3 regions of the Peribacillus sp. Aquil_B1 genome follow, and region 1 is predicted to be linked to each of the others. Evidence: riboswitches for the same ligand, from Rfam matches in the RefSeq annotation. Region 1 holds a riboswitch; each other region holds the start of a gene.

Evidence for each region. Region 1 has a riboswitch for cyclic di-AMP ahead of MPH60_RS22745 (TrkH family potassium uptake protein). Riboswitches for the same ligand answer to the same signal wherever they lie in the genome.
Region 2: another riboswitch for cyclic di-AMP. It lies ahead of MPH60_RS00690 (APC family permease); the one in region 1 lies ahead of MPH60_RS22745 (TrkH family potassium uptake protein).
Region 3: another riboswitch for cyclic di-AMP. It lies ahead of MPH60_RS27160 (cation:dicarboxylate symporter family transporter); the one in region 1 lies ahead of MPH60_RS22745 (TrkH family potassium uptake protein).

What each region holds. Positions count from the first base shown of each region.
Region 1 covers NZ_JAKXEE010000004.1:306,222-317,376, reverse strand. The annotation lists gene MPH60_RS22800 (GntR family transcriptional regulator) at 1-579, opposite strand, end outside; gene MPH60_RS22795 (hypothetical protein) at 729-986, opposite strand; gene MPH60_RS22790 (aminoacyl-histidine dipeptidase) at 1,167-2,633, opposite strand; gene MPH60_RS22785 (VanZ family protein) at 2,673-3,281, opposite strand; gene MPH60_RS22780 (MerR family transcriptional regulator) at 3,499-4,323, opposite strand; gene MPH60_RS22775 (GNAT family N-acetyltransferase) at 4,430-4,879, shown strand; gene MPH60_RS22770 (ABC transporter permease) at 4,974-5,990, opposite strand; gene MPH60_RS22765 (ABC transporter ATP-binding protein) at 5,987-6,712, opposite strand; gene MPH60_RS22760 (TetR/AcrR family transcriptional regulator) at 6,831-7,430, shown strand; gene MPH60_RS22755 (MFS transporter) at 7,483-8,736, opposite strand; gene MPH60_RS22750 (hypothetical protein) at 9,093-9,284, opposite strand; cyclic di-AMP (ydaO/yuaA leader) riboswitch at 9,617-9,759, shown strand; gene MPH60_RS22745 (TrkH family potassium uptake protein) at 9,929-11,155, shown strand, end outside.
Region 2 covers NZ_JAKXEE010000001.1:127,457-138,611, forward strand. The annotation lists gene MPH60_RS27660 (cytochrome P450) at 1-197, opposite strand, end outside; gene MPH60_RS27665 (cytochrome P450) at 233-769, opposite strand; gene MPH60_RS00665 (hypothetical protein) at 965-1,105, opposite strand; gene galU (UTP--glucose-1-phosphate uridylyltransferase GalU) at 1,361-2,221, opposite strand; gene MPH60_RS00675 (DUF6044 family protein) at 2,393-4,063, shown strand; gene MPH60_RS00680 (glycosyltransferase family 2 protein) at 4,078-5,100, shown strand; gene MPH60_RS00685 (GtrA family protein) at 5,060-5,515, shown strand; cyclic di-AMP (ydaO/yuaA leader) riboswitch at 5,832-5,975, shown strand; gene MPH60_RS00690 (APC family permease) at 6,115-7,941, shown strand; gene MPH60_RS00695 (RhaT/GlcU family sugar-proton symporter) at 8,407-9,261, shown strand; gene MPH60_RS00700 (SDR family oxidoreductase) at 9,277-10,062, shown strand; gene MPH60_RS00705 (NADPH-dependent FMN reductase) at 10,133-10,678, opposite strand; gene MPH60_RS00710 (GNAT family N-acetyltransferase) at 11,082-11,155, shown strand, end outside.
Region 3 covers NZ_JAKXEE010000011.1:4,972-16,126, forward strand. The annotation lists gene MPH60_RS27140 (TetR/AcrR family transcriptional regulator) at 1-634, shown strand, start outside; gene MPH60_RS27145 (diacylglycerol/lipid kinase family protein) at 762-1,655, shown strand; gene MPH60_RS27150 (hypothetical protein) at 1,786-2,448, shown strand; gene MPH60_RS27155 (efflux RND transporter periplasmic adaptor subunit) at 2,463-3,722, shown strand; cyclic di-AMP (ydaO/yuaA leader) riboswitch at 3,924-4,071, shown strand; gene MPH60_RS27160 (cation:dicarboxylate symporter family transporter) at 4,244-5,503, shown strand; gene MPH60_RS27165 (hypothetical protein) at 5,564-5,806, opposite strand; gene MPH60_RS27170 (class I SAM-dependent methyltransferase) at 6,063-6,302, opposite strand; gene MPH60_RS27175 (hypothetical protein) at 6,499-7,281, shown strand; gene MPH60_RS27180 (D-alanine--D-alanine ligase) at 7,677-8,759, shown strand; gene MPH60_RS27185 (UDP-N-acetylmuramoyl-tripeptide--D-alanyl-D-alanine ligase) at 8,911-10,293, shown strand; gene MPH60_RS27190 (PP2C family protein-serine/threonine phosphatase) at 10,349-11,155, opposite strand, start outside.

The DNA.
Region 1 (11,155 bases):
CAAGTCCAAAAGCTTGGCATCATCGTCATTCAGTTTTTCACATGAAATGATTTTATCCGCAAAACCAATATTCAACTTCAAATCCTCGACTATATATTCATAAATGGAACCATTTGCAATTTCATTATTTATGATGGGAATGATATCTTTATTGAAAAAAGACTCTTCTATTACAATCGGTTCACCATTTAAATATCTAACCCGTTTAAGGTTATATATTTTCGTTTTTACCTGGCATTTCATTTGCTTGGCCAATTTTTCATCGGCTTCTATTAATTCTAACTTCAACACTTTACTTTTCATTTCATCATTTGGAAACACTTTGGTTAAGCCACTCATATCCCTCATCGAAATGCATCCCGGTCTGGAAAACTCCCTTAGGAATATGCCGCTTCCTTGCACTTGATAGATATAACCTTGCTCAACCAATATATTGATCGCTTTTCTAATGGTATTCCTGCTGACATCGAACTTCTTCATCAACTCTTCTTCAGTAGGTAACTTTGTTTCTAATGTATATTTTCCTTCTACTATTTCTTTCTCCATTTGTTCTACGACCATTCTATACTTTACACCCATTTTGCCATATACCTTCCTCTATACATAATGATTTCGAACAATAATTAATGATAGGTTTTCTTTACAATAGTTTATTTTATAACGATTGTAAAGAAACCTCTGTTTCTTTACAATCCGAAGAAAAGCGAGTTTGCCAGCATTTTTTTTATTTAACGTTCCAGTTGATTTTCAGAAATCCGCTCCCTTTCCGCCGACTGTCTGCCAAGCCTCCTCGGCGCAACTCGATTGAAGAATTTCGATCGTTGATTTCCACTCCAGGCACTCGCTTTCCGCGGGCGGTCCGGGAGCCTCCTCGGCGCTTTTGCGCCTGTGGGTCTCCCTTTGACGCGCTTTTCCCGCAGGAGTCTCTCGCCTTCCGTTCCAATCAACTTTGTTTTACATTTAGATAGAACTCCTTTTGTCGACAAAGAATGGTCTCATCCCCAACCTTGATTAAGACTAGGTTACACTTTATGGCTATTTACTGTATGACAATCTATTGAAGAAATTGCTGTTCCTCATATCAACTAAAAAAGAGACATCCTATCGATTAACGATAGGATGTCTCCAAATCTATTGAATTCAACTGTCCCCAGACATGCAGTTGTTTATAGATCCTTCATTCTCTTTAATGTGTAAACAAAGTATTCCCAGTTGTTTATGGTCGAAGGGATGCTTACGTGTTCTTCGGGTGTATGTACGGAAAACATATCCGGTCCGATTGAAACAGTATCCAACCCTGGTATCTTATCTATGAATACCCCGCATTCTATCCCTGCATGCACAGCGATGATTTCAATATCCTCATGATATTTCTCTTTGTAAGTTTCTTCAAATAATTTCTTGAGTTTCGAATCGGGATTATAGGGCCATTCCGGATAATCCGCGTCGACCAATAGATCGCACCCAAGCATATCAGCTATCGCTTTTGCCTGAGTGACCATATTATATTTGATGCTTTTGACCGAACTCCTGATTTCACTTTCGAATATCATTTCCGATTCATTCGTTGTAACGACCCCTAGATTCGTCGAACTTTCGACTAACCCTTCTATTCCCATGCTCATTCCTTGAACGCCATGCGGAATTATCAGTAAGGAGGTAATGGCTTTAGTCACCGTCTCTTTGGAAAAAACGTTTGAAGAAATCGTTTCGATTTTTTCAAACCTAATCGATATCTCAGGGTCGGAAGATTGCAGTTCATTTTTAAAAGTATCTTCCCATTGCTGGAGTCTCTCTTCTATCTTCTGAACATCTTCTACAGAAATCAGTATAGTCGCATCCGCTTCACGTGGGATTGCATTCCCTTTCAGGCCCCCGTTCATTTGCTGGATGCAGCAAGGGAAGTCTGTCGTTAATTCATGTAATACTCTGCCCAAAAGTTTATTGGAATTCCCTCTTTCCTTATGGATGGACATACCGGAGTGTCCGCCCTTCAACCCTTTAATCCTGATGTTATAAGATACAGCATCAACAATGGAAGCTGATTCCCATCCGATTGGCAGGATCATCCGCACGCGTATTCCTCCAGCAGAGCTGACCAGCAGCTTCCCATCTTCCTCCGAATCGATATTGATCATCATTTTTCCCTTGAAATGAGCTGGATCCACGGCAAGTGCACCGTTCATTGTCGTTTCTTCTTCAGTCGTTATGACTATTTCAAGAGAGGGATGCGGAATAACATTCGCATCCAATAATGCCAAAGCATAAGCAACAGCAATTCCATTATCAGCCCCCAATGTTGTATCCGTTGCATACAACATGTCTCCCACAATCCTTAATTGAAGCGGATCCTTCTCAAAATCATGAACCGTCCCCTTGTTCTTTTCGCAAACCATATCCATATGCCCCTGGATAATGACTGTAGGTGCATTCTCATATCCGATTGTGGCAGGCTTTTTGATAATCACATTCAGCGCCTCATCCTGGATCACCTCCAGGTTCCTATCCTTAGCGAAGCGAACCAGATAGTCACTGATCGCTTTTTCATTAGCCGATCCTCTCGGGATTTTCGAAATCGCTGCAAAATAATGAAACACCGGATGGCTCGATAATTCTTCTAACGTGCTATACATGGAAATACACCCTTTCATTTAACCTATTTGTACTGCCTCTCATCTTTTTACTTTTCCAGAATGGAACACTACGACTTTCTTGAACAAAGGATACAGAATGTACCCCAGGTAAACACCAATCATATTCAGGATCAGGTCATCAACATCCAAACTTCCGCGCCGAAAAATAAACTGACAGATTTCGATGCCCGAAATCGAAAGAAACGGATAAATAAATTTCCTTTTAGCGGAAGGCTCTTGCCCTTCCCTGGACATCAAATACAGACCGAATGGAATGAACAGCCCGATATTGGCGCTAAGGTTATAAAATGACACAAGGTCGTTCGTTTCGTTCGATAAATAAGAAAGAATCGTAGAAAAAGGGATCAAATTATATGAATATACCTGGCCTTCTGGCCGAAAGAACAGCAAAACCAATAATGATAAACTGTAGCCAAACAATACTGCCTGCCCTAAAAGGCGCGGAACTCTGACCGTTTCACCTCGAAAATAAAGAACCGCAAACGAAACGAAAAGAAGGATACAAAACCAGACAACCATGATTACTAAAGGATTCAAGTATAGTAAAAGCTGAAGGAATAAAGGCAAACCGCACAAAAACAATGCTTGCGACAGCAAAAGGGAAAGCATGACCGATTTTAGAGACATACAACTCCCCCATTCCATTTATTTCTAAATCATTGCATATCCTTATATCCTAGGACAACTTTAACAGTCCGTCAACAAACTGAAGAGTAAAACCTGCCATTTAGAATCTGTCAGTATATTCGTCAAGGGTCCGCTTTTTCACGGCTAATGGCATTGCTTGAAATGATTCATTCGAATGTTTTAGTCCTCTCCCGATCCATGTGAAATCCCCCCAGCCTCATTCCACTTCAACCATGATTTGCGTCAGGTAATTTTCATACCCCTTTACCGCGACTTCATCCAAGATGTATTCTTCGTATGCAAACGATTTGAGGTTCAAGTTTTCACTCTCCATGAATTGTAAGATTCTTTCGTACGTTTCGGAGATATTTTTATAACTGCCTTTATGATAGGCAACAACATAGAGTCCCTTCGGTTTTGAATAGAAGGCGGAGGCTGGGTGCTTTTCCATGACTTTCGTGTACAAAAATGAATAGTCATCATGATTCCCTTTGATGATGTTTTCTTTAGTAATCATGGTCCCGATCGGGAATCCTGTGTAAAATTCATTTTCATTACAGAAATTAATGAAGTCAGATGTAGATTTTAAGAATTCGGCATCAGAAGAGTTCAGGATGGATTCACTAAGGAAGAGCTGTTCTTCCTCCTGAAGTTCCAAGGTGATTTGAGAGTCATCTATACAAATCGCTTTTTCAGTGAGGGATATTTTCGTTTCAATGATTTTCTGCACTCTGTGAAGGTTCCTTATCTTTTTTTCTAACTCTATGGTCTTTTCTTTGAAAAGTTCAATCAGTTCCATAGGTGACCTGTTAGTAAGAAACCATTTGACCTCTTTCAAAGGCATATTGAATTCTTTTAAAAGAGTGATGACCGAAAAAACTTCAAATTGTTGATAGGAATAATACCGATAGCCCTTTTCGTTTTTTATATCGGGAGTAAGAAGCCCAATCTCATCATAATGAATGAGCGTTTGTTTTTTTACATTGCATAATTTGGCGAATTCGCCAGTAGTGAAATATTTGCCTACATTTCCATCGGGCATTACGATCTCTCCTCTTGACTATATGGTAACCATATACCTTAGGGTATTTATATATCATGATAACAAAGCGTATAACCAAGTGCGAAATGAGGAAGGAAAATAACTGATGAAGACCACAATAAATGAAGTCTCGAAAGAAAATGTAACGGATATTTTGAATTTGCGAATAAACGAAAAGCAAAAGACTTACATCGAAACGACTGAACAATGTTTAAAAGACGCTAAGGAATGTAAATTTTACAGGCCAGTTGGGCTCTATTATGATGATATCTTGGTCGGCTTTGCGATGTATGGATTTTTCCCTGGGGAAGGCGAAAATGGCAGAGTGTGGTTAGACCGCTTTTTCATTGACGCTGCACATCAGGGTTACGGGCTCGGAACCATCTTGTTGGAGGCTTTAATAAAAAGAATAATAGAAGAATATGATTGTCCTGAAATCTATTTAAGCATAGTTGAAGATAATCAGGCTGCCCTTCATTTGTATAGGAAGTTCGGCTTTGCATTCAATGGCGAATCAGATTATAACAACGAAAGGCTCATGGTCAAAAAAGTGTAAGTATCTAGATCCTTTTCAACTAAAAGTATGTCAGTAAAAAAAAGCCGCTTCCTCATTTTCCAGGAATCCGGCTTCTTTTGTTAAATTGTTGATTTCATAGTGCACGGTATTTTTTTAAACTAATGATATTGATGGTGATGAAGACGACGGCAAATGCCAGGAGAATGAGCAGATCCAGTGAAATCTCATTGAACGTGAAGCCTTTGTACATAATGCCGTTCATGGCATCAGATGCGTAATAGAGAGGCATGACCTTGCCGATTTTTTGCAGCCAGTCCGACATGCCATCCAATGGGAAAATCCCTGTAAAGAAGACTTGCGGCACGATGACCAGCGGAATGAATTGTACCATTTGGAATTCGGATGTCGCGAAACTCGATAGTAATGTACCAAGCGATAAGGCAACGAGCGCGACCAGTATATTCGTCAGTAACACGAGCCAAATGGAGCCAACAAGGACGATATCCAATACATTGACAGCATATAGTACGACAATTATGGTTTGAACGAGAGCAAATAAGCCATATCCGATCACATAGCCCGCTACGATTTCGTATCTTTTAATCGGGGTGGCAAGCAGCCGTTCCAACGTACCACTTGTACGCTCCTTCAAAAGCGCGATACCCGCTATTAAAAATACAAAGAAGAAAACGAAAAAGCTCACGAGCATCGGACTGAAAGTATCAAAACTCTTTGTGTTGGCATCTCCGTATACATATTGCTCCTTAATGGAAGGAGTTTTTTTTTCATTCCCTTGCAAGCCTTGCATCATTTGCATTTGAACAGCCTTTGCACGGGTCGGTTCGTCGTTCAATAGTGTGAGTTTCATTTTGCCATTTTCAATATGCAGCCAGCCATCCGTATCATTTTCAATCATCTTTTCCTGCGAGAATTCCTCAGCAGCCGTGACTTGAAAATCCGCTTGTTTCAATGCTTTGACCATGGTTTCATCACTGCCTGTAACTACGAGTTTCAAATCACTTGCTTCTGTATCGAAAATAAAATACATGAGCGTTAAAATGAGCAATGGAGCCAGGAAAAATAAAGCGAGTGTCCTTCGATCGCGGCGCAGCTGCTGGGTAATTCGAGTAACTAGAGAGGCAATTCTCATTTTAGGCCACCTCCAATCCTTAAAAAAACATCATCAAGCGTTTCCGCGGCAAATTGTGTTTTTAAAGCTTCCGGGGTTCCTGCCGCGATGATTTCACCTTCACGCAGCATCGCCAGTTTATCGCATCGTTCCGCCTCATCCATCACATGCGTCGTGATGATGATCGTCTTTTGATCTTCATTCTTTAACCGCTCAAGTTCCTGCCAAATCGATTGTTTCAACAAAGGGTCTATTCCTACTGTCGGTTCATCCAAAATGAGAATCTCCGGATTTTGGATGAGTGCAACCGCCAGTGATAGACGGCGTTTCATTCCCCCGGAATAATGCGCAACCCGAACCTTCAAATCATTCGTCAACTGTACGATTTCAGCTGCATACTGAATGCGTTCCCTTCGTTCCTTTTTCGAAAAACGATATAGCTTCGCAAAAAATTCGAGATTTTCAGCTCCCGTCAGTTCTGTATATAAAGCATCGGACTGTGCCATATAGCCGACATCCATTAACAGTGCTTGATTTGGCACTTCATGATCCAGAACCGTGACTTTACCCGCATCGGGCTTAATCAATCCGACAATCATTTTAATCAAGGTTGTCTTTCCGCATCCGGATGGACCTAATAAGCCAAAAATTCCGTTTTTTTCAATATTCAGGCTCAATGGCTGAATGACCTTTTTTTGATGAAAACCTTTGGCAATTCCTTCAATGGAAATCGCGTTTTTCAATGTACACACATCCTTTCTCTTTAATTAACACGGTGTTGAGTGTATCATCATTCTAAGGCAGCATTTGGTCTAATACAATCAACACATTTGGAAAAATGTTCAGTGAAGGAGACATTCCATGGCATCGATTCATGAGGATATGGTACAGAAGACGAAAATGCAGATACAACATCATTTCATTGCACTCGTTGAAGCAGAGGGGTTCTCACATGTATCAGTGAAGAAAATTGCAGAGCGTGCCAACATTAATCGGGGCACATTCTATTTGCATTACACAGATAAATATGAATTGATGGATCACTTACAGCAGGAATTGTTACATGAACTTCAAACCCGCATTACTGCCATTTTGCCGAAAGAGGCTTTTTTGGCTCTTCATCAACAGCAACTTTACCCGCCTTTCGTAGCGATTTTTCAATTCATCAGTGAACATGCCAACGCATTAAGGGCGATTCTTGGTGATCAGGGCGATCCTTCTTTTGCCAAAAAAATTAAGCGCATATTCGGTGAAATACTGTTGGAGCGTTTGATCAGCCTGCATCCAGCAGCTAAAGATGAAGCATTCCGCATGTATATGCACGCCTTCCTGACATCGGCGATTTTAGGGGTGATTCAGGAGTGGCTGGAGAATTGTGAAGAACAAACGGCGGAAGAAATGGCGAAAATCCATTTTCAAATCTTGAACTTCATCAGTCAATTGCGCACATTCACCCAATGAACGATTCATTAAAGGCATGTTCAATCAACATGCCTTTTAAATCAGATTACAACTATTCCTTCGTTTCTACCTCTACATCACCAACGGAATAATATCTGCTCTTCGAGGACTTCATACTAAGCAACGACAATAAAATTGATAAAGCGAACATGATCATGGAACCTAAAATCACCACGAACCTAATCGAAATGAAATGAGCTGAAACACCAACAATTGCGGTAGACATGATGATCAACAAAGCTTCTAACAAACCAAAAACACTTCCGACCCTGCCCATGATTTCCACCGGAATATTATTTTGATAAAAGGTTTGAAAGCCTGTGTTGGCGAAAGCCAATGAAAAGGCAATGATGAAAAATCCGATGGCGGCCAGTGAAAAGGAATTCGAAAAGGCATAGACCATATAACCTATCGAGACAAATAAAGATCCAAGACCAATTAGGTGCGAGATTTGCACTTTACTGATGAATACGGCATTGACTATGGCACCTGCAATGATGCCTGCCCCGGCGATGCTTACAAGGAATCCGTAATCGCTGTCCGACAAAAGGAGCTCAGCCTTGGCAAACGCAGCTTCTTGGGAATCGATCGCCGTTTCCATCACCACCATGCAGCTGAATAAGAAATAAATGATCATGATATAGGAAGATTTCCGGCTGAAGTCCAGGACGATGCCCCAATCCTTTTTCATGATGGTCCAAGACAGGTAGTGACTGGATTGTTCAAGGGGATGATCCTTTTCAAGATTAGGCATGAATAGAGTGATGATACCGGATAACAATAAGGCAGCCGCGTTAATATAAATCGCCAAAACGGGAGTACCAATCAAGAAAAGGATCCCCGCTAGCGCCGGCCCAATCAAAAAAGCTCCAGAATCCATTAAGCTTCGTAATGAGTTAAATCGTTTCCTCTGTTCAACGGGAATTAATTTTGTAATATACGACCTTGATGTTGTTACGAACATGGCCCCTGCCATATTGATCACGAAGACAACGGAATAGATGACCCAAATAGAAGAAGTCAATGGCAGCAAAGCTATGAATACCGTGCGAAATAGGTCAAGTGCCACCATAAGATTCCGCTTATTTATCCGATCGATCACGCTGCCTGCCCACACATTCGTAAATAGGGCAGCCATCGGTTTTACGATATAAAGTCCAGCTACCGCCAAGGCTGAATCAGTCATATCCAGAACGATTAAATTAAGTGCAATGAAATAAACCCAAGAACCGAAGTTGGAGATACCAATTCCGCACAATAGAATGGATGGGTATTTCCAGGATACTAATGTATTTCTTAATGTCATCGCTTCTCCCCCTTTGACCGAACAATAAAAAAACCGTCCCCACGCAATGGTCTCGGGACGAGGTCAATTTGCGGCGCCACCTCTATGCGTCACCATACATCCCCAACTACCCTCAGCTGCTCGAGGCTCTTTTGGAAAGTGGTCATTTCATTTACTTTTCTCCTCTTTACGTCCACATTATTTATTTCTAAATTTTAACATTAATGGTTTTGTAATGTAAATAACGCAAAAAAACTCATTTAAAATAAATGAGTTTAAAAGCAAAACAACATATGGATTTTTCGCTCAGCGTTCCCGGATAGAACACAGGGATTTTATAATTGAATACCGCTAATGATGTTGGGGATTTGGTTGATTTACCTTAGGGAAAACAATTTTAAAAACGGATTCTTTTTCTTATCCGTTATCCTTAACTCATCCATGATGATTTGATCCTCATGATCGGCTATCCATTTCCTTAGTGCATCTTTATCCTGGCATTGTGTTAAATATGTCTGGCCACCCTTGCCTGTAGCATTAATAACATATCTATTGAACGTCTTCTCCATAATTGCCCGCCTTTTTAATAAAATGTATTGAATTTTTAAATACGAATGCAATGCTTTTTTCTTTATCATTTACAAAAGAAACATAATATATCTATTACAAATTTTGATTGGCAAATAGCGTGTTTTGCTTAAAAGTATTGAATAAAGTACATCGATGCCATTTATCATAATCGGATTAATCGAACCTATCATAATGTGCTAACTAATATTTGTCAATACGTTTTTAAAATGTAAATGAATCGTAAATTTTCAGTCTTGTTAAAGAAATATTTTTTTGCGATTTAGGGGTTTACAACTGCTAAATGATGGGAGTAGAATACGTTTATCAATTTAATGCATTTCGGCCTAAACTCAAGGGAATTGAGTACGGAGGACCCAATCAATTGGGGTTAATTCTGCCTTGCAGAAGGGATGAGATCAGCTCTTTCGCCATCCTACCCGTCAGCTAACTTCGTCGGCTAAAGCGAAGGAGGTCATAAGACCGCCTATTTCGGGAGTTTTTTTGCACGCTTTTTGTGGCAAAATAACTGTTCGTTGTTTTCGCTGGTCTTTTTATTATGCCTTTAAAAAGATTCTGATATCAGATTGATGATTAAAATATCATACAGTTTTACACAATTTTTTTATAGGTAGGGATGATCAATTTGATAAAAGCAAAAAATTTGTTGGATCCGCCAAAAATCCTTGTACTCGGGTTTGCCATCCTGATACTTATCGGGTCCTATATATTGACCCTGCCGATTTCTACTGAAAGTGGGAATGGTCTTTCTTTTCTTGATGCTTTATTCACCGCAACCTCCGCTACTTGTGTAACAGGGCTGGTCGTAGTGGATACGGGATCGACCTTCACCACTTTTGGTGAGTTGGTCATCTTAACACTGATTCAGATAGGCGGCTTAGGGTTCATGTCATTTGCGACGTTTTTCTTTTTCCTTTTAGGCAAAAAGATTTCTTTAAAAGGCAGGTTACTCTTGCAGGAATCCTTAAATAACCTATCCATGGCAGGTGTAGTCAGATTAGTGAAGCGGCTTTTAATTTTCACAGCCATCATTGAGGGCATTGGCGCCCTTATTTTATCGATTCGCTTTTCTTTTGACATGCCAATCGGCAAAGCAATCTATTACGGGGTATTTCATTCCATATCGAATTTCAATAATGCCGGCTTTGATTTAATGGGGGAATTCAGGAGTTTGACTCCTTATGTATCTGATCCATTCGTAACCCTTACCGTCGCCTTCCTCATCACGTTTGGCGGAATAGGTTTTATCGTGATGAATGAACTATACGAATATCGGAATACCCATCGTTTATCCGTACATACGAAGATTGTTCTGGCGACTAGCTTGACCCTTACGATTGCCGGTGCAATTTTAATCTTTTTATTCGAGTTCGGCAATGCCAAGACATTGCAGCCTTTATCTCTCATGGGTAAAACGCTGTCATCATTATTTCAATCGGTATCACCAAGGACGGCAGGCTCCAATACGCTGAATATCCCTGATTTAACTCAGCCAACATTACTGCTCATCATTTTTCTGATGTTCGTCGGGGCTTCACCCGGATCGACTGGCGGCGGGATTAAAACGACTACATTAGCAACGCTTGTTGGAACGGTTTGGTCACAGATTAAAGGAAAGGGTGATGTGGTATTATTCCGGCACCGCATTGTGAGTGAAACGATCTTTAAAGCATTATCCGTTACATTCATTGGCGTATCCATGGTTTCAATCATCTCCATTCTGCTGACCATCACTGAAAGCGGAACTGATTTCTTGATGATTTTGTTTGAAGCCACTTCAGCATTCGCCACAGTGGGACTTTCAATGGGCTTGACCCCGGAATTATCACCGGTTGGCCGGATGCTCATCATT
Region 2 (11,155 bases), on a different contig from region 1:
AATTCATCACGGACCTGATGGCTTGTCATACCTAATCCGTCGTCTGCATCACGGGCGTCCATCAGGATCCCCAGCATGTCTTCATGTTTTTCTGTGTCGTTCTTCCTTTTTTCAATAATGCCGTAAATCACTTTATCAAGTCTTCGTATCGCCTTTTTATATTCACGGTTGATTTTGGTGGGTACCCATAATGGCATACGGAAAATCTTTCTCATCCTTTTGACTGTAATTCTTAAACATTTTCCAGCGGTTTTCCAACAATCTCATACCCATCCTTGAATTCCATGCTGAACATCGTCTTGCTGATTATCCCGAGAGTGATGTCCATCATATCCTTCGTTATGATCCGTTCCTCATCATGTTGCCAAGTTGATATAAAATCCATTGTGGTATCGATCATATCCTTGGCGTATTGGCTAATATGAGTCTTTTTGAAAGAGGGTTGGATAAGCCTTCTCTGTCGCATATGAAAGTCTTTTTCGCTTGTAAGCAGACCTTCACCGATAAGCGGTTTTAAAACATTGAAGTCCTTGGATTTGATGAAGGATTTTTGTTTTGTTACGAGTATTTGTTTTATTAAATCAGGATTTAAAACGTGATAAACATTTTGGAATGGGCCTAAACGGAATTTAGCGACTTCTCCATATTCCTTGGCCAATCGGGTCAGAAAGCCAATGGGATCTGCTTGAAACTCCATTGTATGTCCGGAAATCAGCCTTCCTTTTGGAACCTTTGGAGAAGTGCGGAAGACATCATCAGCGTGGCTCAATGTGGTTTTTCCCCTTTCTTTAAAATAATTACATGTAATCATTCTATGAGGGTCAGCTAAATTGGTTTGGACAAGTCGTTAAAGAAAGGGCGGATAATTCTATGAAGAAAAAGCTACTTAAGTTAGCCATAAAAAACCTCTGGCTGAATAGAGCCAGAGGTTTTCATGAAAGCTTTAGATTTTATGATGTGGGATTTAACTTCTTTCTTCATCGTCTCCATGTTGGAGACGATCAGTTTTTTCATTAATGGGCCCGCCAAATTCTGCATTGATTTCCTTAACCACTTGATCTAAGAATTCATCTGATATTATCGGATTATTAGATTTTTTATGCATGTACAATCCTTTCTGGATATCGTTGTTTGGATCATTTATTAAGGATACGTTATCAACATAACCTCACTTTTAATAAATTATTCTTTCTTTGTCCAACATTTTCACTTGCATTTACATTTCACGGAAGCATTTATAGAAGACAGTATATTTAGCTTAGAGATTATGGTACGTCGAAATCTTACCATCAAAGGGTTGAATCCAATGTGGAAATAGCCCAATCACCTCAGGGCAATTGGGCTTGGGTTATATACTTGATTAAGGGAACAGCTGCCTTAAATATGTTATTAGCTGATCACGAAGTTCAGGTCGTTTCATGGCGAAATCTATTGAGGCTTGAAGGAAGCCGAATTTATCGCCGACGTCATATCGATTTCCTTCGATGATATACGAGTATAATGGTTCCTTTTCTAACAAAAGGTCTAAAGCTTCAGTAAGCTGGATTTCCCCCTTCCGATCGGGCTGAACGGTTTCAAGGATTTCAAAAATTTCAGGTGATAAAATATATCGGCCAATAATCGCCTGTGTTGAAGGTGCATCCTCCACTTTTGGCTTTTCCACTAGGTTTCTTACCAGAAATAAATCCTCATATCGTTCTTGGAAATTTACGATCCCATACTTGGAGACATTGGCAGGTGACACTTCCTTACATCCGATAATGCTCGCTTGAACCTTGTTATACCGTTCCATTAACTGCTTCAAAGCTGGAACCTGGCTATCCACGATATCATCCCCTAACAGGACGGCAAAAGGTTCGTCTCCGATAAAAGTTTTGGCACATAAAACTGCATGCCCCAGACCTAGTGGTTCCTTTTGTCTTACATAGTGGATATCCACCATGTTGGAAATGTTCTCCACGATCTTAAGCAGCTCATTTTGACCTTTCATTTGCAGGAGCATTTCTAGTTCAATGGATTTATCGAAATGATCTTCAATGGCACGTTTGTTTTTACCCGTAACGATGATAATATCTGTAATCCCTGATTGAACCGCTTCCTCGATAATATATTGAATGGTGGGCTTATCGACAATCGGCAGCATTTCCTTTGGTTGAGCTTTCGTAGCAGGTAAAAACCGTGTTCCTAAACCGGCTGCTGGAATCACCGCTTTCTTTATCATAGCCCAGCCCCTTTTTAAGGTTCTTTTATATGCTTTTTATTCTACCCTTCATTTTATGTGGCAATTGGTTGACCTATATCAAAAAAGGTGAAAATAAATCCCTGAAAAAGAATAGATTTACATTTAAAGCAAATATTATGGATATATGAATTGAGTCAAGAGGTGTATATTTTGCCAATTGAAAAACAAGAGAGAACACAAATCCTTTTTGCCTTAATCGTCATTGTTTTATATCTTTCTCCTTTATTCATCCTCGGAGAAAATGCGCATATTCGTGTACATGATAATTTGGATTCCAACCTTGCCTGGTATAAAGTCCTTTCAGAAAGCGGTGAGTTATTCGGTGCAATTGACGCCAGAATTCCGCAGATCATGAATGGGCTGCCACGTAATGCTTTTGGCAGTGAGTTCAGTATTATCGTGTGGCTTCATGCTCTTTTCCCGACAATGGTTGCATATGCAATAAGCCAGGCATTAACAAGGTTTATTGCATTCTTTGGCATGTATATCTTATTGAAGAAACATTTGGTTACAGGAAGACAATCAGGTTGGATCAGGGTTGGAACATCCTTGGCCTTTGCCCTTACCCCATTTTGGCCATCGGGAATGCTCAGTACACTCGGGATGCCGCTGGCACTTTGGGCTTTTTTGAATATTCGCAGCAAGGACCATTCGTGGAAGAATTATTTGGTCCTTACACTTTTACCGCTTTATTCAAGCATTGTGCTTGGTTTTTTCTTCTTCCTAGCTGCAATGGGCCTTCTTTGGTTAACGGATGTAATCAGGGGAAAAGGGTGGAATATAACATTCCTTCTTTCAATCGTGTATATGACCTTCATTTTTGGTTTGGTGGAGTATCGTTTGGTGTCTTCATTCATTTTTGATTCGGAGCCAAACAGCAGAGATGAATATTTTCACGCCAGGCTGCCGCTCGATTGGGTCATCAAGCTTACTTTCAAAAATTTCGTTCTTGGACATACGCATGTCATGACTGTACATGCGCTTATCATTCTGCCGATTACCGTCTTTGCCCTTTATATCATTCTGACCAAAAAACTGTGGAGACAGGAAAAGGTATATGTATTTTTATTCGGCTTGAATTTTATACTCTCAGCATGGTACGCATTTTGGTTTTATAAAGGCTGGCTTCCTTTAACGGAAAGGTTCCATACCCTGGATACCTTTAATTTTGCCAGATTTCACTTTTTAAGGCCGATGGTGATTTACTTGGGCTTTGCCCTCGCGATAAAAATCATTTGGGAACACAGCGACTATGCTAAGAAAACCCTTTCTATTTTCATAGCCGTTCAAATTCTGATCTTAATGGGTTTCAATGAAGAAATCACTCACAATAAAAAACCCTCTTTTAAAGAGTTCTATTCAGAAAGCCTTTTTCAGGAAATAAAAGATCATATTGACCTTCCACAGGAAGAGTATCGTGTTGCTAGCATTGGACTGCATCCTGCAATCGCACAATTTAATGGATTTTACACCCTCGATAGCTATAACAATTTCTATCCGCTTTCTTACAAACATCAATTTCGTCAAATAATTGAAAACGAATTGGCTAAGAATAAAAACATCAGAATCTACTTTGATGAATGGGGAGGACGTTGTTACCTATTTACCGATGAGCTTGGAAAGCATTATATGTTCAAGAAAGGCTCAAAGAAAGAACTGGAAAATTTGGACCTCAACATGGATGCGTTTAAAGGATTAGGCGGGAAGTATATATTTTCTGCCATCCCAATCAACAACGCGAAGGAAAACGGATTGGTACTGGATAGGGTTTTCACGAAAAAAGGCAGCAAATGGAAAATTTATTTATACAGAGTCATGTGAAAGGGGGGAATAGAATGAATTCACCGATAGTAACGATTGTTGTACCTTGTTATAACGAAGAAAGCGTTTTGCAGGATACCATTTCCCAGCTTTGTGGATTGATGAGGGGATTAGTCGAAGAAAACGTTGTTTCTGGTCAGAGTAAAATTCTGCTTGTTGATGATGGAAGCAAAGATCAAACCTGGAAGATCATTTATAAGGAAACGATCAATAATGAATATGTTCGCGGGCTAAAGCTTTCCAGGAATGCAGGACATCAAAATGCGCTTCTGGCAGGTTTGTTTACAGCCAAGGAAGCCTCGGATTGTGTGATTTCCATTGATGCAGATTTACAGGATGATATTCAAGTCATCCCTGAATTCATTCGGAAATTCAATGAAGGATGTGAAATCGTATATGGTGTCCGCCAGAAAAGGGACCTTGATTCATTTTTTAAACGGACATCTGCAACTGGTTTTTATAAATTGATGAACAAAATGGGGGTTAACCTTGTCTATAATCATGCCGATTTCAGGCTAATGAGCAAAAGGGCGATCGCGGAGCTGGAACGATTTGATGAAACGAATCTTTTTTTACGGGGCATTGTCCCGCTCATTGGGTTTAAGACGGACTCTGTTTATTATGACCGAAAAGAAAGATTGGCCGGGGAAACGAAATATCCATTTAAGAAGATGGTTGCTTTTGCGCTTGATGGCATTACTTCCTTTTCAGTTACACCGATTCGGCTTGTCTTATGGCTAGGATGTCTTTCCTTTTTCATTAGCTTACTTTTTGGGTCTTACTTTTTATGGTTAAAGTTTTATGGACAGACTGAAACTGGTTGGACCTCATTAATCACCTCCATTTGGTTGATCGGCGGACTGCAGTTGATTGCTGTCGGCTTGATTGGGGAATATATCGGTAAAATCTATAATGAATCCAAACGCCGGCCTAAATATATTGTTGATCTTGATCTATTTAATCCGCTCGATTTGAAAAAACGGGAGCAACTGGACAATGAACGGAACAGTATTGAAAAACTATCTAAAACACACTAACTCCTTCATCCGTTTTTTATTGGTTGGAATAGTCAATACAGCGGTTGGACTTTCCATCATGCTTTTTCTTATGAATGTCCTTGAATTATCATACTGGGTCTCCACCTTTTTCGGCAATGGTACGGGAGCTATAACGAGTTTTCTTTTGAATAGGACTTTTACCTTTAAAAGCGATATAGAATGGCGGCGAGGAGTTGCCCGTTTCTTTTGCGTCATCCTGATTTGTTATTCCGCAGCTTATTCTATAGGCCAAGCTATTGCAGAATCTCTGGAAGGATCCGTTCATTTATCCATACAACAAAATTTGGCTGTTCTCATAGGAACAATCTTTTATACCGTGCTTAACTATATTGGCCAGAAATATTTTGTCTTTAAAAAAGGCAATTTGAGACCAATTCAAGAAGGAAGGAACTAATTAGGTGAATCAGTGGAATAGTGCCCCTATCGGACAGATGCGATCCGAGCTGGGGCAGAACTGGTTAATTTCTTTCAACGCCTTCTCCATGAGGCTGATTTTTTTCCTTTTCAGACCACCCTTTGTTCATCGACTCCTGGATTATTTCTGTATTAGACGTTTACTTACCTCCTTTCCGACCTTCGAATCATGTCATTGCAGGACTTATGTTATATACGTCAAAACAAAACCTCACGAACAAAGAATTTTTCAGTTTTTGAGCAAAATTTTCATTTACTTTTCCATTACACGGGAGTATGATAATCAACAGTTTCATATTTCTAAATCGCTTAAACCTTATGGTGCGGGGGACCCGTTATTGGGATTGTCTACAATCCAAGGGGTGAATCCTTTAAAAGGTAGGGCTACTCTAAGGCCCGAATCCGACAGCTAACCTCGTAAGCGTTATATGAGAAGGAAGGTGGAGCTTGTTAGACAAAAAAATTGATGTCTACAGGTCTATTTAGCTATGACTTGTAGGCATTTTTGTGTTTCGTCTCGTTTTTTTGCTACAGCTGGGTAACATAAACTTATAAATTAACTATGGTGGTGACTACTTAGTGTTATCTTCTATAAAAAGGTTCTTGATTGGAAGACCTTTAAAGTCAAATGCGCTTGGTGAACAAAAGCTTAACAAAACAAAGGCTTTGGCGATATTATCTTCTGATGCTTTGTCTTCGGTTGCTTATGGACCTGAGCAAATATTGATCGTTCTGATCACAATCGGTGCTGCAGCATTCTGGTATTCCATCCCTATCGCGATCGGGGTATTGATCCTGTTAGCGGCATTGATTTTGTCCTATAGGCAAATCATTTTCGCTTATCCGCATGGCGGGGGGGCTTATGTGGTTTCAAAAAACAATTTAGGAGTCAATCCAGGGTTGATAGCCGGAGGATCCTTATTGGTGGATTATATATTAACAGTGGCTGTAAGTGTTTCGGCAGGTACGGATGCCATCACGTCCGCTTTTCCCGGCCTGCACTCATATAATGTCATCATAGCCATCATTTTCGTCATTCTACTTACAATCCTGAACCTGCGGGGGGTTACGGAGTCGGCCTCTGTCTTGGCCTATCCGGTGTACCTATTCGTTTTAGCATTGTTCATCTTGATTGGTGTTGGAATTTTCAAGATTTTGACGGGGGGAGTTTCACCGGAATTACACACGTCACTAGGGACTCCGGTAGCGGGCATCAGTTTATTCATCCTGCTAAGAGCATTTGCATCAGGAAGCTCCGCATTGACAGGAGTAGAAGCAATTTCCAATGCAATCCCGAACTTTAAAGATCCAGCCCCGAATAATGCGGCGAAAACTTTAATAGCGATGGGTTCATTGCTAGCTGTATTATTTTCGGGAATCGTATTCTTAGCCTATTATTTAAGCATCGTTCCAAGCGCAGAGGTGACGGTCGTCTCCCAGATCGCTGAAGAGATCTTTGGACGGAATTTCATGTATTTCTTCATTCAAGGTACGACTGCATTGATCTTGATACTTGCGGCCAATACTGGCTATTCGGCCTTCCCTCTGCTTGCGGTAAATCTGGCGAAGGATAAATTCATACCAAGGGCGTTTACGATCAGAGGGGACCGATTAGGGTATTCCAATGGAATCATCATACTGGGACTCGCATCCATCATCTTGATAGTCGCATTTGAAGGACATACAGAAAATCTTATTCCGCTTTATGCGGTAGGGGTATTCATTCCATTTACGTTGTCCCAGACTGGCATGATTGTTAAATGGCTCCGCGAAAAGCCAAAAGGCTGGATGATGAAATTAACCATTAATTCAATTGGTGCCATAATTAGCTTTATCGTCACGATGATATTCTTTTTAACCAAATTTACTCAGGTTTGGCCTGTATTGATTTTTTTACCTATCATCATTTTAATTTTTCATCGAATTAAAAAGCATTATGAAGCAGTTGGTGACCAACTAAGGATTACAACATGTGAGCCGATCTTACCAATTGAAGGAAATATCATTATTGTACCTGTGGCAGGTATAACCCATGTGGTTGAGAACTCTTTAAATTATGCAAAATCTCTATCTGCACATCAGGTGATTGCCGTTTATGTCGCTTTTGAAAGAGAAGACGAAAAGAAATTCGAAGAAAAGTGGGAAAAATGGCAGCCAGATGTCAGACTCGTTACACTGAATTCTTATTACAGAAGTATCATTCAACCACTAACTAAATTTGTGGACACAGTTGAACATAAGGCTAGTGAATCCAATTATAAAGTTACGGTGATCATCCCCCAATTCATTCCGAAGAAGGGCTGGCACAATATACTTCATAACCAATCAAGTTTACTGATCCGCGCCTACTTACTTTATAAAAGAAATGTGGTTATTACGACAGTGCCCTATCATTTGAAGAAATAAGTTCCATATCTATTACTGTAGACAAACCTACATAAGGTTTGTCTACAGTTTTTTTGCTTGTACAAATTTGGACGTTGTTTTTACTTCAGGCACTCGCTTTCCGCGGGCGGCCGGGAGCCTCCTCGGCGCGCTTGCGCCTGTGGGGTCTCTCTTGGACTAGCTATTCCCGCAGGAGTCTCGCACATCCGCTCCAAACAACTATGTTTAAAAATGTTAGATAGTACAAACTGAGCAAACCTACATAAGGTTTGCTTTTTTTTATAACCTAGACAGCAGTACTGCTGTATTTACTCTAACGCTCCCAATATTTATCAGCATCGGAAGCCCTTTTTATGTAGAACACTATTTTTGCAAAAACACTTCATAAAATTACCAAGGGTCATTTCAAATAATGCGAACATATTAAAAAGAAGACATAAGGAAATTTACTGCTTAGTTTTGAACTTACATATATGGGGGTTGAAAATGGATATATTATTAGCTCTCTTGCCGGCAATATTTTGGGGAAGCATCGTTTTATTTAATGTGAAACTAGGGGGTGGGCCCTATAGTCAAACACTAGGTACAACGATTGGCGCCTTGATTTTTTCAATAGGTGTTTATATTTTTGCCGATATTAAGTTGTCACTGCTGGTGTTTGGAGTCGGAGTTGTTTCTGGGTTGTTTTGGGCCGTTGGACAAGCTAATCAGCTTAAGAGCATTGATTTAATGGGAGTATCCAAAACAATGCCGATATCCACTGGAATGCAGCTCATTTCAACGACTTTATTCGGGGTCATTGTTTTTAATGAATGGTCTACAATGAAAGCAATCATTTTAGGCGTGTTGGCGTTAGTCTTCATTATTATAGGAATTGTCTTGACTTCCTTGGAGGATAAAGAATCAAAAGAGGGCAAATCGGGAAACTTGAAGAAAGGAATTGTTATTCTGCTTATCTCGACATTCGGTTATTTGGTTTATGTGGTCGTGGCCCGTCTTTTTAATGTTGATGGGTGGTCAGCGTTGTTCCCACAAGCGATAGGGATGGTGATAGGCGGTCTATTATTGACTTTTAAACATAAACCGTTTAACAAATATACGATTCGCAATATCATTCCAGGATTGATATGGGCTGCAGGGAACATGTTTTTATTCATATCCCAGCCTCGTGTGGGAGTAGCCACTAGTTTTTCCCTTTCGCAAATGGGCATTGTCATCTCAACTCTTGGCGGGATCATCATTTTACGTGAAAAGAAAACGAAGCGCCAACTAATTGGAATCATAATCGGAATTATCTTGATCATCATTGCTGGGATTATGCTCGGAATGGCAAAAAGTTAATTGGAGGGTGATTATATGTATACAGATTTAGAAGGTAAGGTCGTTGTTATAACCGGTTCATCCACTGGTTTAGGAAAAGCGATGGCCATCCGCTTTGCTAGGGAAAAGTCAAAGGTCGTGGTTAATTATCGCACTAAATCCGAGGAAGCGGATAGTGTAATGGAGGAAATCAAAACAAATGGCGGGGAAGCTATTGCAGTAAAAGGCGACGTCACCGTTGAAGAAGATGTGATTAACCTTGTTCAATCAGCGATAAAGAATTTCGGGAAACTTGATATATTCATCAATAATGCAGGAATTGAAAATCCTGTTCCGTCTCACGAGATGCCGTTAAGCGACTGGAATAGGGTAATCAATACCAACTTAACGGGGAATTTCTTAGGCTGCCGTGAAGCTATCAAGTATTTTGTCGAGAACGACATTAAAGGGAATGTTATAAATATGTCCAGTGTACATGAGATGATACCCTGGCCTTTATTCGTTCACTATGCGGCAAGCAAGGGCGGGGTGAAACTGCTTACGGAAACCCTGGCTCTTGAATATGCACCAAAAGGGATCCGTGTGAACAGCATTGGTCCTGGAGCCATCGCCACACCAATAAATGCAGACAAGCTTGAAGATCCCGAAAAGAAAAAGGATCTTGAAAGCATGATTCCGATGGGGTATATCGGAAAGCCTGAAGAAATTGCTGCGGTTGCTGCATGGCTGGCATCTTCAGAATCCAGTTATGTAACGGGCATCACTCTATTCGCTGACGGAGGAATGACAAAATACCCTGCATTCCAAGCTGGAAGAGGATGAATTATGTTTAATGATAATAAAAAAAAATCCCAGCAGGATTAAACCTGTTGGGATTCTTTTTTTAAAACCATTAACGAGTATGATGATTATACCAGCTAATGAAATTATCGACGACCGTATCGATAAACTGGACAGTCGACTCATGTGTAAGTCTGCCTTCGTTATCGATTTTGTCATGCACTGCACCAACATATACTTCATTCCCGGGAAGGAGTGGGGAGGCGATGCCTATTGCGAATAAGATTTCACGCAAATGCAATTGAGCTTTAACCGTTCCTAATTGCCCCATTGACGCACCCATGATCCATGATGGTTTGCCGTTCAAGACTTTATCGACACGTGATAACCAATCGATTGCATTGCCCAATACTCCTGGAATCGTACCGTTGTATTCAGGTGTGACCCACAAGACTGCATCTGCTTCGGCCACTTTGCTTTTAAATTCCTTTACAACTGATGGAGGGTCATTTTCAATATCTTGATCATAAAAAGGTAAATCCCGAATGTTCAAGATTTCGAGATCGAACCGATCTTGATATTTAGATTGAATATATTTGGCAAGCTTAAGGTTGTAAGACTCTTTACGGATACTTCCTACTATTGCAACAACTTTCATCTTCAATACCTCCAATGATTTTTATAATGGATAAATGTAAATGTGTTCCACTTATCCATTATAATTGGAATATAAATGAAAGAGAAAAAAGATGCTTGGGATTGAGTAGAGCTGAATAAACAAATTCCTCACTTAGGGTTACCCTGCAAAGTTAGACTCGAAAATTAAAATAAATTTGTTTGTTCCAACCCAATCTCCATTACTAGACCTCTCCAAACAATATTGGATTTGTTTTTAATTTAATATTATGGCCATTTCATAAAGGGATACAGGCAATATTCTTTTCAGAAAAAATGAAATAACAAGCTTGTAAAAGTAAATAATGAAATATCATAAAAAGTGTAAGTAAAATAAGTTTGTTTGCTTGATAACTATTTCACTAAAATGATAGAGGTGGATAAATTTGATCTTTCGGACCATTGATACGGAAAAAGATAAAGATATTATCGTTAAATTCAGGAAAGATTCCTTTGTTGT
Region 3 (11,155 bases), on a different contig from region 1:
GAGGCAAATCACTGTTCACATTGAGCATATGACGGGAAATACCAACTTGATTCAAATGATGATGCAGGAACAAATGGTTCATATCAGCAAAGAACTAGATAGATTTTTACATTATATCCATGAAGAGGGTTTGATTTGGTTCAAGCGTAAAATCATTGAGTTATACCCGGGACTTTCAGCTGATCTTTTGCCGGATTGCACCATAATTTTGGACTCCCTTTTCAAAGGATATATCGGAATATTGATCAGGAAACAAAATGCTTTCGATGTGGAATTATTACCTAGCTTCATATTGAACCGGATGGATTCAATTATCGCAAGCCTGGAGAACATGGAAGATCCATTATTGAAACAATTTCCCCTCCCTGGATGCTCGATGCGGGATATGAGCCCAAAAGAGGAAATTCATTCGATCATCGTCAGGATGCTGGAAGTGGAAACACGTAAAGAAGAGGGAATGGATACACGTAAAAATACCGAGGCTTTAAAGGCGATCCAGGAAGAATTTTCAAAAGCTAGGCCAAGCCCCATCATCTTGGAAAGTCTTTTGTTATTTTTGGAAAAAAATGAAAAAAGAAGTCCCTTGTCTTCAAAGCTCATCTTAATGATGAAGGATTATTTGACAAGTATATGAAGGCTTATAAGAAAGGGGCGCATAGCCTCTTTTTTTATTTAATTCTAAAGGAGTTTCAAGCGGGGGTTTAGGAAAAGGTAAAAGTGATGGAAGAAGACAATTCTATCAATAATAGGGGGCAAAAATCATGCGATGGAAAAAGGGAATGCTGATTTATAATGAAAATGCCGGTAATGATAAACTCGTAAGGAATCTGGAGAGTTGTCTTCCAATAATAGCTCCGCATATTGATGAGTTTCTCATTCTGCAAACGAAGGAAAAAGGCGATGCATGCCGTTTTTGCTTGGAATATGGTGAATCCATGGATGTAGTTTTCGTTTTAGGGGGAGATGGAACGGTACATGAGTGTGTAAATGGCCTTTCACCGCTTCCGAGCCGGCCGCTGTTTGGGATTTTACCTGGAGGGACTTGCAATGACTTTTCCAGAACATTGAAGATTCCCCAAAATGTTCGTCAAGCTGCAGAAGCATTAGTGAATGGCAAAGTTCGTTCTATTGATATTGGACAGGCCAATAATGATTATTTTTCTAATTTTTGGGGAGTAGGGCTCATTTCAGATGCATCAAGCAATATTGATGAGCAGGAAAAAAGCAAGTTTGGAAAGATAGGATATTTATTAAGTGCTGTTAGGACGATTGGCGAGAATGCTCCCTTTTCTTATAAACTGAAATATGATGGGAATGTTATCGAAGGGGAAGCAGTTATGATTTTGGTTTTGAATGGTTGTTTTATCGGCACCAATTTATTGCCCTTTCCCATGATCAGTCCAGATGATGGACTCTTCGGCGTTGCCATCTTGGAAAATGCAAGCCTTGGTGCATTTTTAGAAATTATAGCGATGAAGCGTTCACGGACGCAAAATATGATTTCTGACTCTGGGGTTACTTATTTACAGGCTGATACCCTGACCATTGAAACCAAGAGGCCGCTTGATGTCGATATGGATGGGGAGAACTATAGGCAAACTCCTGCACGCATTAAAGTACTTGTCCAACATTTGCCAGTATTAACTCCAAATTAGTATGGTGGGATTAAATGTGAATGGGAATGATTATGTGTTTTTTTTGTATATTCATTCCTTATTTCTGCAATTGTTTCCAAAATAAGATAAAATATATGAAGATATATCAATTTTTGCAGGAGGACCACATATGGTGTACCAGGTCAGATTGTTAAAGGGCATTTTAGAGCCTCATCGGAGTCGTTATCAGCTTCAAAATGCAGAGGCAGTCACAAAGCTTGGATTGAAATTACTATTTTTATATTTTCTTAGTCTTATAGTATTCGCCATTGGGGGATATTTTGGCATTGGTTCAGAATCATTTTCCAAAGAAATCACGGAGATGAGTGCCGAAGAATTCGAAGCAGCAAAGTTGCTGATATTGAGCGGCAACATAATAACAGGCATAATAAACCCTTCCATATACATATTTTTGTCAGCTCTATTCTTTTGGATAGTTACTGATATCCCATATATAAAATTAGTCATCGTTCAAATGATTCTTTTTGTTTTGCAATTAGTGGAAAAAACATTACTGATTCCTCTATTCGTATTAATGGATATAGGAAGTGATGGCAATCCTTTTGCATTGGGGATCATCAGTCAGTATTTTCTCAGAAGTGACTATTTCATTCACTTTTTCAGCGAAATGACCATTTTTCAATTTCTTATTATTGCTCTGCAATATTTTTATTTAAAGGAGTTTTCAGAACGAAATAATTATTTGGTCCTTTTATTGATTGTTCTATTCTATTTGGCCACATGGTTTGTTAAAGCCTTTTTAGCATACATCCAAGTAGGCGTATTTGTATAAGGCGGGTGAAATGAATGAGGGGAAAATGGAAAATTGCAGCGGCAACCATTGCGGCGATAGTCTTAATAACCGTTAACTTATACCTTATTGAAAAAAAAGAAAGCAAAGTGGAACGAACTGTTTACGTTGAAAACTGGACAAAGGTAAAAAAAGATACAATTACGGATACTATTCAAACAAATGGGGTAATTAAACCTGTAGAAGTGTATGATATCTATTTTGACACCAAGAAAAATGATTTTAAAAAATTCCTTGTTAAAGAAGGCGATGCGATTACGGCTGGCTCTTCGTTGTTTGAGTATACGGCGACCGAACTTGATGCTCTTAAAGCGAACTTGGAAGCGGAGAAAGCCGCAGCTGAGGGAGAAATTGCAGGGATTGAGGAATACATAGGGAAGTTGAGGTCCTATCAAGGGACCCTGACCAGTAATCCTGAAAAAGCAGCCATTGATGAATCGGTGGAAAAAAACTTGAAAATTGATATAACAACAAGTTCGTCAGATCTTATTGAAAGTAATATTGAGCAAGAAATGTACAAGCAGGAATTGGAAAAAAACAGCTTGAATGAAAAAGTGAAAATGCTTGACGCTAAAATAAGTTCAATTGAGGGGCAGTCCAGTGCGATCGTGTCGACGAGTGAGGCAGATGGTGTAGTTAAAAATATCAATAAAAACCTGAAAAACCCCATTATATCCATTGTTTCGACAAATATGGCAATTGAAGGGGATTTCTCTGAAGAGGAAATGAAAAAGGCCGAAGTGGGCATGACTATAAAAGCAAGTTCCTCTGGTTCAAAAAAGGCATTGAAAGGGACGATAGGCCGCATCCATTCCTATCCCGCTGAAGAGCCGTCATTAAAAAAAGATAACAGATTTCCATTTCAGGCACTAATCGAATCGGAAGGTGAAGAAACGGAAGCTTTGTTGGTGGGATCCAAAGTGGATCTTACTGTAATAACCAATGAGAAAGCCGGTGTACCCTCCATTCCTATTGAGGCGGTACAATACCATAAACAGCCTTATATTTACAAATTGACTAAAAAAGGCTATGTGGATAAACATTACATTACAAAAGGGCTTAAGGCTGAAGGGATGCAAGAAATCATAAAGGGACCGTCGGTGGGGGACGTCATCCTAATGGAGCCGAATGTGGCGAAGAACCATTCTTATTTCATTACCCCAATTCAATTTGAAAAAGTGAAAGCAGCAACTTATAAAAAATTCACCTCTCGGGAAAAAGTAAGATATCTGTTGCTTGGCATGTTGGAAAAATAACCGCTTCTTTCATCAAGAGAGGTGATGTCCAAAAAGTTGTTAATTATATATCAATATAACTTATGTGATTGAAAATAGGGAAGAGTAATTATAGATACAATAGCTATTAATACAGAATATTCAGACATATTTAAGGACTTTTTCTAGAACGAATGAGAATAAATATTTACAGATTATCATTTTTAGTATAATATTTTATTATAAGTTAACTCGCTTAATCTTATTCCAAGAACGGGGGACCCATTTTTGTGGATTTTATCCGCTAGGGGTGAATTCAGAAATGAAAGGGCTTTTTGTGTTTCCAATCCTAACCCGACAGCTAACCTCGTCAGCGTCTTCAAGGGAACATGTGTGAATATTCACGCCTATAAGAAATCGACACATGAAGTGTCTTTTTTTTCGGCGTAAAGACAGAGTTTTTCCAAAAAAGAAAAATTACTTTCTTTTATTAGTATCTTGTTTCCCTTACCGAGACAAAAATGTTTTTGCATCAAAGACTTTATGGAAGGTGAGGAAAGTAAATGAAGAAATTCAAATTAAGTTTAGCTAGCCAAATTTTCATTGGTTTAATTTTAGGGATTATCGTTGGTGCCATTTTTTATGGTAGTGAGTCGGCCCAAAACTTTTTACAGCCATTCGGAGACATTTTCCTACGAATGATTAAAATGATTGTAGTGCCGATCATCGTTTCCAGCCTTATCGTTGCTGTTGCTGGTGTAGGTGATTTGAAAGCGGTAGGTAAACTAGGTGCTAAATCAATATCATACTTTGTTGTGGTAACTATGGTAGCGATTGCTGTTGGTTTAATTTCAGCGAATATCATCCAGCCTGGTGCTGGTGTGAATATGGACAAGCTAGAACAAACTGATATTTCTACCTATGTTGATACAGCCGAAACTAAGCAGCATGAATCGTTCGTAGATACAATCGTTCACATTGTGCCATCCAATCCAGTTAAAGCCATGGTAGAAGGCGATATGCTAGCGATCATTTTCTTCTCCGTGTTGTTTGGACTTAGTATTGCGGCCATCGGTGAAAAGGGTAAACCAGTATTCCGTTTCTTCCAAGGTGTAGCTGAAGGAATGTTCTACCTAACTAACATGGTCATGAAATTCGCTCCTATCGGTGTATTTGCACTAATCGGTGTGACTATTTCCAAATTCGGTTTGGAATCTTTAATTCCGTTAGGAAAGTTAGCGCTTTCTGTTTACGGAACAATGATTTTCTTTGTAATAGTCATTCTTGGTCTTATTGCGAAATTTGTCGGATTCAATATCTTTACTTTGATTAAACTTCTAAAAGAAGAATTGATTCTTGCTTTCTCTACTGCAAGTTCAGAAGCGGTTCTTCCGAAAATCATGGAAAAAATGGAGAAAGCGGGATGTCCGAAACATATTGCTACATTTGTTATCCCGACTGGATACTCCTTTAACCTTGATGGTTCTACATTATACCAAGCGTTAGCGGCTATCTTCATCGCTCAAATGTACGGAATCGATTTAAGTGCGTATGAACAAATTACGCTAATGCTAGTGTTAATGATCACATCCAAAGGGATTGCGGGTGTACCGGGTGTATCTTTCGTAGTTCTTTTAGCGACATTGGGAACTGTCGGTATTCCTATTGAAGGTCTAGCATTTATTGCAGGTATCGACCGTATTCTTGATATGGGACGTACAGTAGTAAACGTTATCGGTAATTCACTTGCGGCAATCGTTATCTCTAAATGGGAAGGTCAATTCAACCCTCCTTCCAAAAAAGAACTAGAACAAGTTTCTTAATACAAAAAATCCAGAGTGAAATGTCACTCTGGATTTTTTTTTGAATGAAACAGCTCTTCCTTATTTTTTGACGATCCAAAAGCGGCAATCGGAAGAGAAAGCGTTGACATCATCGTTTTCATGGAATAATTCACTTCGATAAAAGCTTTCGATGACTGTAAACCTTGCTTCCTCCAGGCACTCAAGTACTTCAAGTTTAGTTGGGATATGGAGGAAAGTAACTTCTTGAAGCGTCTTTCCGGATGTGATAATATCCCCAAATTCATAAAGCCTCTCATCTTGTTTACCAACACACCAAATCATTTCCTCTTGCTCCCAGAAGTTCAGGTGATTTTCGTTTTTATCACGGTCATGTGTTGTGAAATGAAGAGTCCTTCAGGTTTTAAAATACGGTTGATTTCTTTTAAAGCCAATGTGCGGTTTTTTCGCTGGGGATTTGAATTAACCCATTAAAAGCGAAAATTGCTTTATTGAATGATGAGTCGTTGAAAGGGAGGTTTGTTGCATCCCCAAGGATAAAGGGTATGTCCAGGTATATTCATGCGCTATTTTTTCGGCTTCATAGCATGGCTGGTGTTAGGTCGTTTCCCGTTAGATTTTGAAATCCCTTCTTATAGAGAGCGAAGGTGGTTCTTGCTGTACCGCATCCGATATCAAGGATTGCATCTTCCTGATTTAAATATTTTTCGAATGCATATTTCTCTGATTGCCACAGACCTAAACTTTTAGTTGCATCTGCATAAACGGAAGCGGCTCCATGAAAAACCTTTTTCAATTTTATCCATGATTTATCCTTCAAATCTTCATTCTTACTATAATATGGATATTTCGAGGTTGTTGAGTGTGTTCCTTAACATGTGGGTTAATATGGAGTACTGTTGCGCATTATTCACAAGGTGCTGCTAATGTTTAATTGGGGGTTATATAACTTACGTGAAAACCCAAAAGTTTGGTAAAATAACATTATTGATTAAGAGCTCGGAAGGGGTCAGGTTATGAAGAATGATAGCAATGATATCTTATATATGTATATGCAGGCTTCCGAACGGTTTGTCCTTTTTAATGGACTCAATTTTCGTGAATTCGTCTATTCGCTGCCATATACGTTGGATTCCATCTTATTATTGAAACATGAATTCAATGGCGGGGAATACAATTTGAATGTCCTGCTAGAGAGTGCTTCATCTGAAGATATTGCAAAGCTCGTTAAAGAAAATGTCCGGGCATATGGAGATTTCTGTTGGATCGATTTTGAAGAAAGAGAAGGGCTGGATGAATTGGATGGAAGGGAAATAGCGGAACTATTATATTTAGGGCATGCAAAAACTCATCTGGATCCTCCATTTTTCCGTAAATTGAATAATCAATTTGTGTACCTTGCCCAGGATGATGGCTGGTTCAATAAAATTTATTTTCGTTCTCTTTCGACATATTATATGATGTTAGGAAGCCTCATTCCGCTAAAGCTGGAACTTTTAAAAGTAGAGAGGACTTGGCTTGGAATCAGAAAGAAAAGAGAGCTGACGGCGATTCCGGCAGAAATCATTTCTTCCTTGGCTCATATCCTGGCAGAGGGGCTCGTTTTTTCCTTTCGGCATGTTAAGTATACAAGAACGAAAATTGAGATACCGGCATGGGTCGTAGGGGATTATTTAAACATGGATGAAATGCATGATGACTTTTCAGATAGAGATATTAGGGAGCCGGATGCCTTTATCACCTTCAATCGAAAAGAAAAGGTATGGGAAAGCGTTATTAAAAATACATCATTCTCCTGATTAACCCAACTTCCGTGGTTCGTGGATAGGATTGTTTGACACCCTTGAATTTTTTAGGTGTAAGACTAACCATCTCATGCATAAAAGATAAGAGAGGGCGAAGCGCAGGAGTTGCCATAAGATGTGGCACGATTTTAACCTGTGTTCCGTTTATAGTAATCATTGGAAAAGCATCAATGATGGAAGTTTCGCTTTACCCCGCATTAACAGGCTGTAAGGGAAGCGGTGGCAAATGTAATGAAAAAGAAATGTGGTGGGCCAACAGCCTGTAAACGCCCGATTGGCTCAACTAACCATCATTGGAAAAGCATCAATGATGGAAGTTTCGCTTTAACCATTTTAGTGTAAAGTGATACAATGAACATGGTTAAAAGAATATTGGAGGGTAATAACTCATGAAAACTAAACTTGGTTTGCTTTATGGTGGAAAATCTGCGGAGCATGAGGTTTCTATGCAGACGGCTTTAGCGGTCATTAAAGCTCTCGATTTAGCAAAGTTTGATATATATCCGATTTACATAACAAAAGAGGGTTCATGGATTAATGGACCGAAGTTAACGGGACCTGCCGAGAGTGTGGAGGCATTGACATTTACATCGGATAAATCGAGCTCGCCTCTTGCCTTGCAGGCACATTCAACTGATGAAAATAGTGAGTCAACAGGGTATGACGTCATTTTCCCATTGCTTCACGGACCAAATGGAGAAGATGGGACCGTGCAAGGGATGCTGGAACTATTGAACCTTCCTTATGTAGGGAATGGCGTTTTAGCTTCATCAGCAGGAATGGATAAGGTCATCATGAAAAACATTTTTGCCCAGGCGGGACTTCCTCAAGTCAAATACACTTGGTTCATTCGTTCTGAATGGGAGAAGAATACTGAGAGTGCCATTAAAAAGGTAGCGGATGAATTGGGTTACCCTTGTTTTGTCAAACCTGCCAATTTAGGCTCCAGTGTCGGTATCAGCAAATGTAATGATGCTGATGAACTGGAAAAAGCGGTAGCGGAAGCTTTCCAATTCGATCGGAAGATCATCATTGAAGAAGGGGTCATAGCTCGTGAACTCGAGTTTGGCATACTTGGTAATGATGAACCGTCTTGTTCGGTGGCAGGCGAAATCATCCCTAAGAAAGATTTTGCCTTCTATGATTATTCAGCAAAATATGTTGACGGCAATTCTGCAATGGTCATTCCAGCGGAGATAACGGAAAGTGAGTATGCAGCATTATCTGAAATGGCCATTACTGCCTTTAAGTCATTGGATTGCTCTGGCTTGGTTCGCGCTGATTTCTTCTTAACGAATGAGGGGCAAATCTATATTAATGAAGTGAATACAATGCCTGGGTTTACTCCTTTCAGCATGTTTCCGTTATTGTGGAAGCACACAGGTGTCGACTATCCAGCGTTAATTGAAAAACTTGTGAAACTTGCCTTGGAACGTCATCAGGAAAAACAACAAATCAAATATACAGTTTGATCATGCAGGTAATGTATCAGTAAACTCCACAATCCATCACCCTTGATTTGATGGATTCCAATCAGCAGGAACCGGTGCGATTTACACTGGTTTCTGCTTCGTTTGGTTAATGGAGAGCGATTAACGGTTCGATGAATGTAGGAGGAACAAAATGATAAAGAGAACGTTAAAACAAGTACATGAAATGGCAGAGGGATTGAATGATATAAGTCCATTCGAGTCCAAAGGAATTAATGGGGTAACCATCGATTCAAGAACGGTTAAGGAAGGATGTTTGTTCATTCCGCTTAAGGGTGAGCAGGTTGACGGCCATCAGTATGTCAAGCAAGCTTTAGATCAAGGAGCTGCGGCTTCTTTTTGGCAAAGGGATGTTCCGAATCCTCCTGATGATTTACCGATAATCATTGTCGAAAATACCGAGAAAGCACTTCAGCAATTGGCGCGTTCTTACCGTCAGCAGTTGAATATAAAAGTCATCGGAATAACAGGCAGCAACGGTAAGACGACTACGAAAGATATGACGGCTGCACTGCTGGCCACTACTTATAAAGTTCATAAAACAAATGGAAACTTCAATAATCATTTAGGTTTGCCATTAACAGTGCTTTCTATGGCAGAGGATACTGAAGCGGCTGTGTTGGAAATGGGAATGAGCAGCCGCGGGGAGATCGAATTCTTATCCAAAATGGCAAAGCCTGATGTTGCGATCATTACCAATATCGGTGAATCACACTTATTGGATTTAGGATCACGCGAGGAAATCGCAAATGCGAAGCTGGAAATTGTCGAAGGTTTGGCGAAAGACGGAACGCTGGTATATCATGGTGATGAACCATTGCTCCGCAATCGTATCAAAAAGGATTTCCCTGATTTAAACGTAATATCTTTTGGACGTACGGAACAAAATGATTTATATCCGCAGACCATTAGCCAAGGGGCAGACAATACTACGTTTACAATCGCAAGCGGTGATGAGGAAACTGATTATGAGATACCCGTTTTAGGCAATCATAATGTTCTTAATGCGTTGGCAGCAATCTTGGTTGCTAAAGAATTCAATGTGGATGATTCAGCGATCCGTAAAGGTCTGTCGAATATTCAATTAACGAATATGAGGATGGAATTGGTCGAGGGCGCGAAAGGGCAGAAAATCATCAATGATGCGTATAATGCCAGCCCAACTTCAGTTAAGGCAGCAGTGGAGTTGGTTGAGGGCTTATCTGGATTCGAGAAAAAGATACTTGTATTGGGAGATATGCTGGAGTTAGGGCCACAGGAAAAAGACTTTCATTTGAAAATTGGTGAATTGATTTCCAGTGAGCAAATCGATAGGATCTTCACATATGGTCCTTTAGCCGAGTTTATTGCCAAGGGAGCGAGCAAGGCGTTTTCATCAGAGCAGGTTCGTCCTTTTCAAGATAAGCAGAAGCTTATAGAGGAACTAAAATCGTCCACACAGGAAAATGACATCATACTTGTTAAAGCTTCTAGGGGCATGAAGCTAGAGGAAGTCGTTCAAGCTCTGCAAAAATAAAAAGACATAGAAAAGGCCGTTTCTTTTTTTGAAACGGCCCTTTTTTTTATCGTGCTTAAAAAAGTGTCCCGGCAATAATGCAGATGTCATCGTTAATGACTGAATGCCTCATCCTTGAGACCAATAGCTCCTGAAGAAGGTCTTGTGTATCGAGATGGACATTTTCGATGAATTCCCTTTCGATATGGTCAGATCGGTCAATGGCGGAAGGTAGGGGCGTTTTAGAGAGTCCATCTGTATAGATGATGAAACGGCTTCCTGGTTCATACTGAAAGACAATTTTTTTAATGGGCAATTCGGAAATCAATCCGTTTGGGGTGGCTCCTTCGTTCAAATTGAGAATTTGATTGGTGCATGGGGAATACAAAAAAGCTGAAGGAAGTCCGTAATTCACATATTCGATGAGCCGGTCCTTTGTATTCACGTATGCGATGAAGGCAGCAATGCGGGCATGGTTTTTATTTTCCCGATTAACTCCTTGAAATAAATCCCGCATTAGTTTATCCAGTTCCTTTGTTATGAAAATGGGGTCTTTTACACGTTTGATAAGGTCGGGGATCAATGTCCGTATAGACATGTTTATAAGTGCCGTATGAAAGCCCTTTCCAAATACATCGATCATTATGAAGCCGTATATCCTGTCATCAACCTCCGTCCAGTAAAATAAATCCCCTGACAGTTCACTCGAAGGCTGGGAAAGGCCTTTGACCTCTATATCTTCATTATTGATCGACAAAGGTAAACCTGAAAGTTGAAGGCCCTTTGCGATTTTCAGGCTCCTTACTGATTTTTGGTGTATCATCTCAAGCTCTTGCCCCTTCATTTTTGCCGAAAGCAGTTGCATGCTGATGTTTCGGAGTGA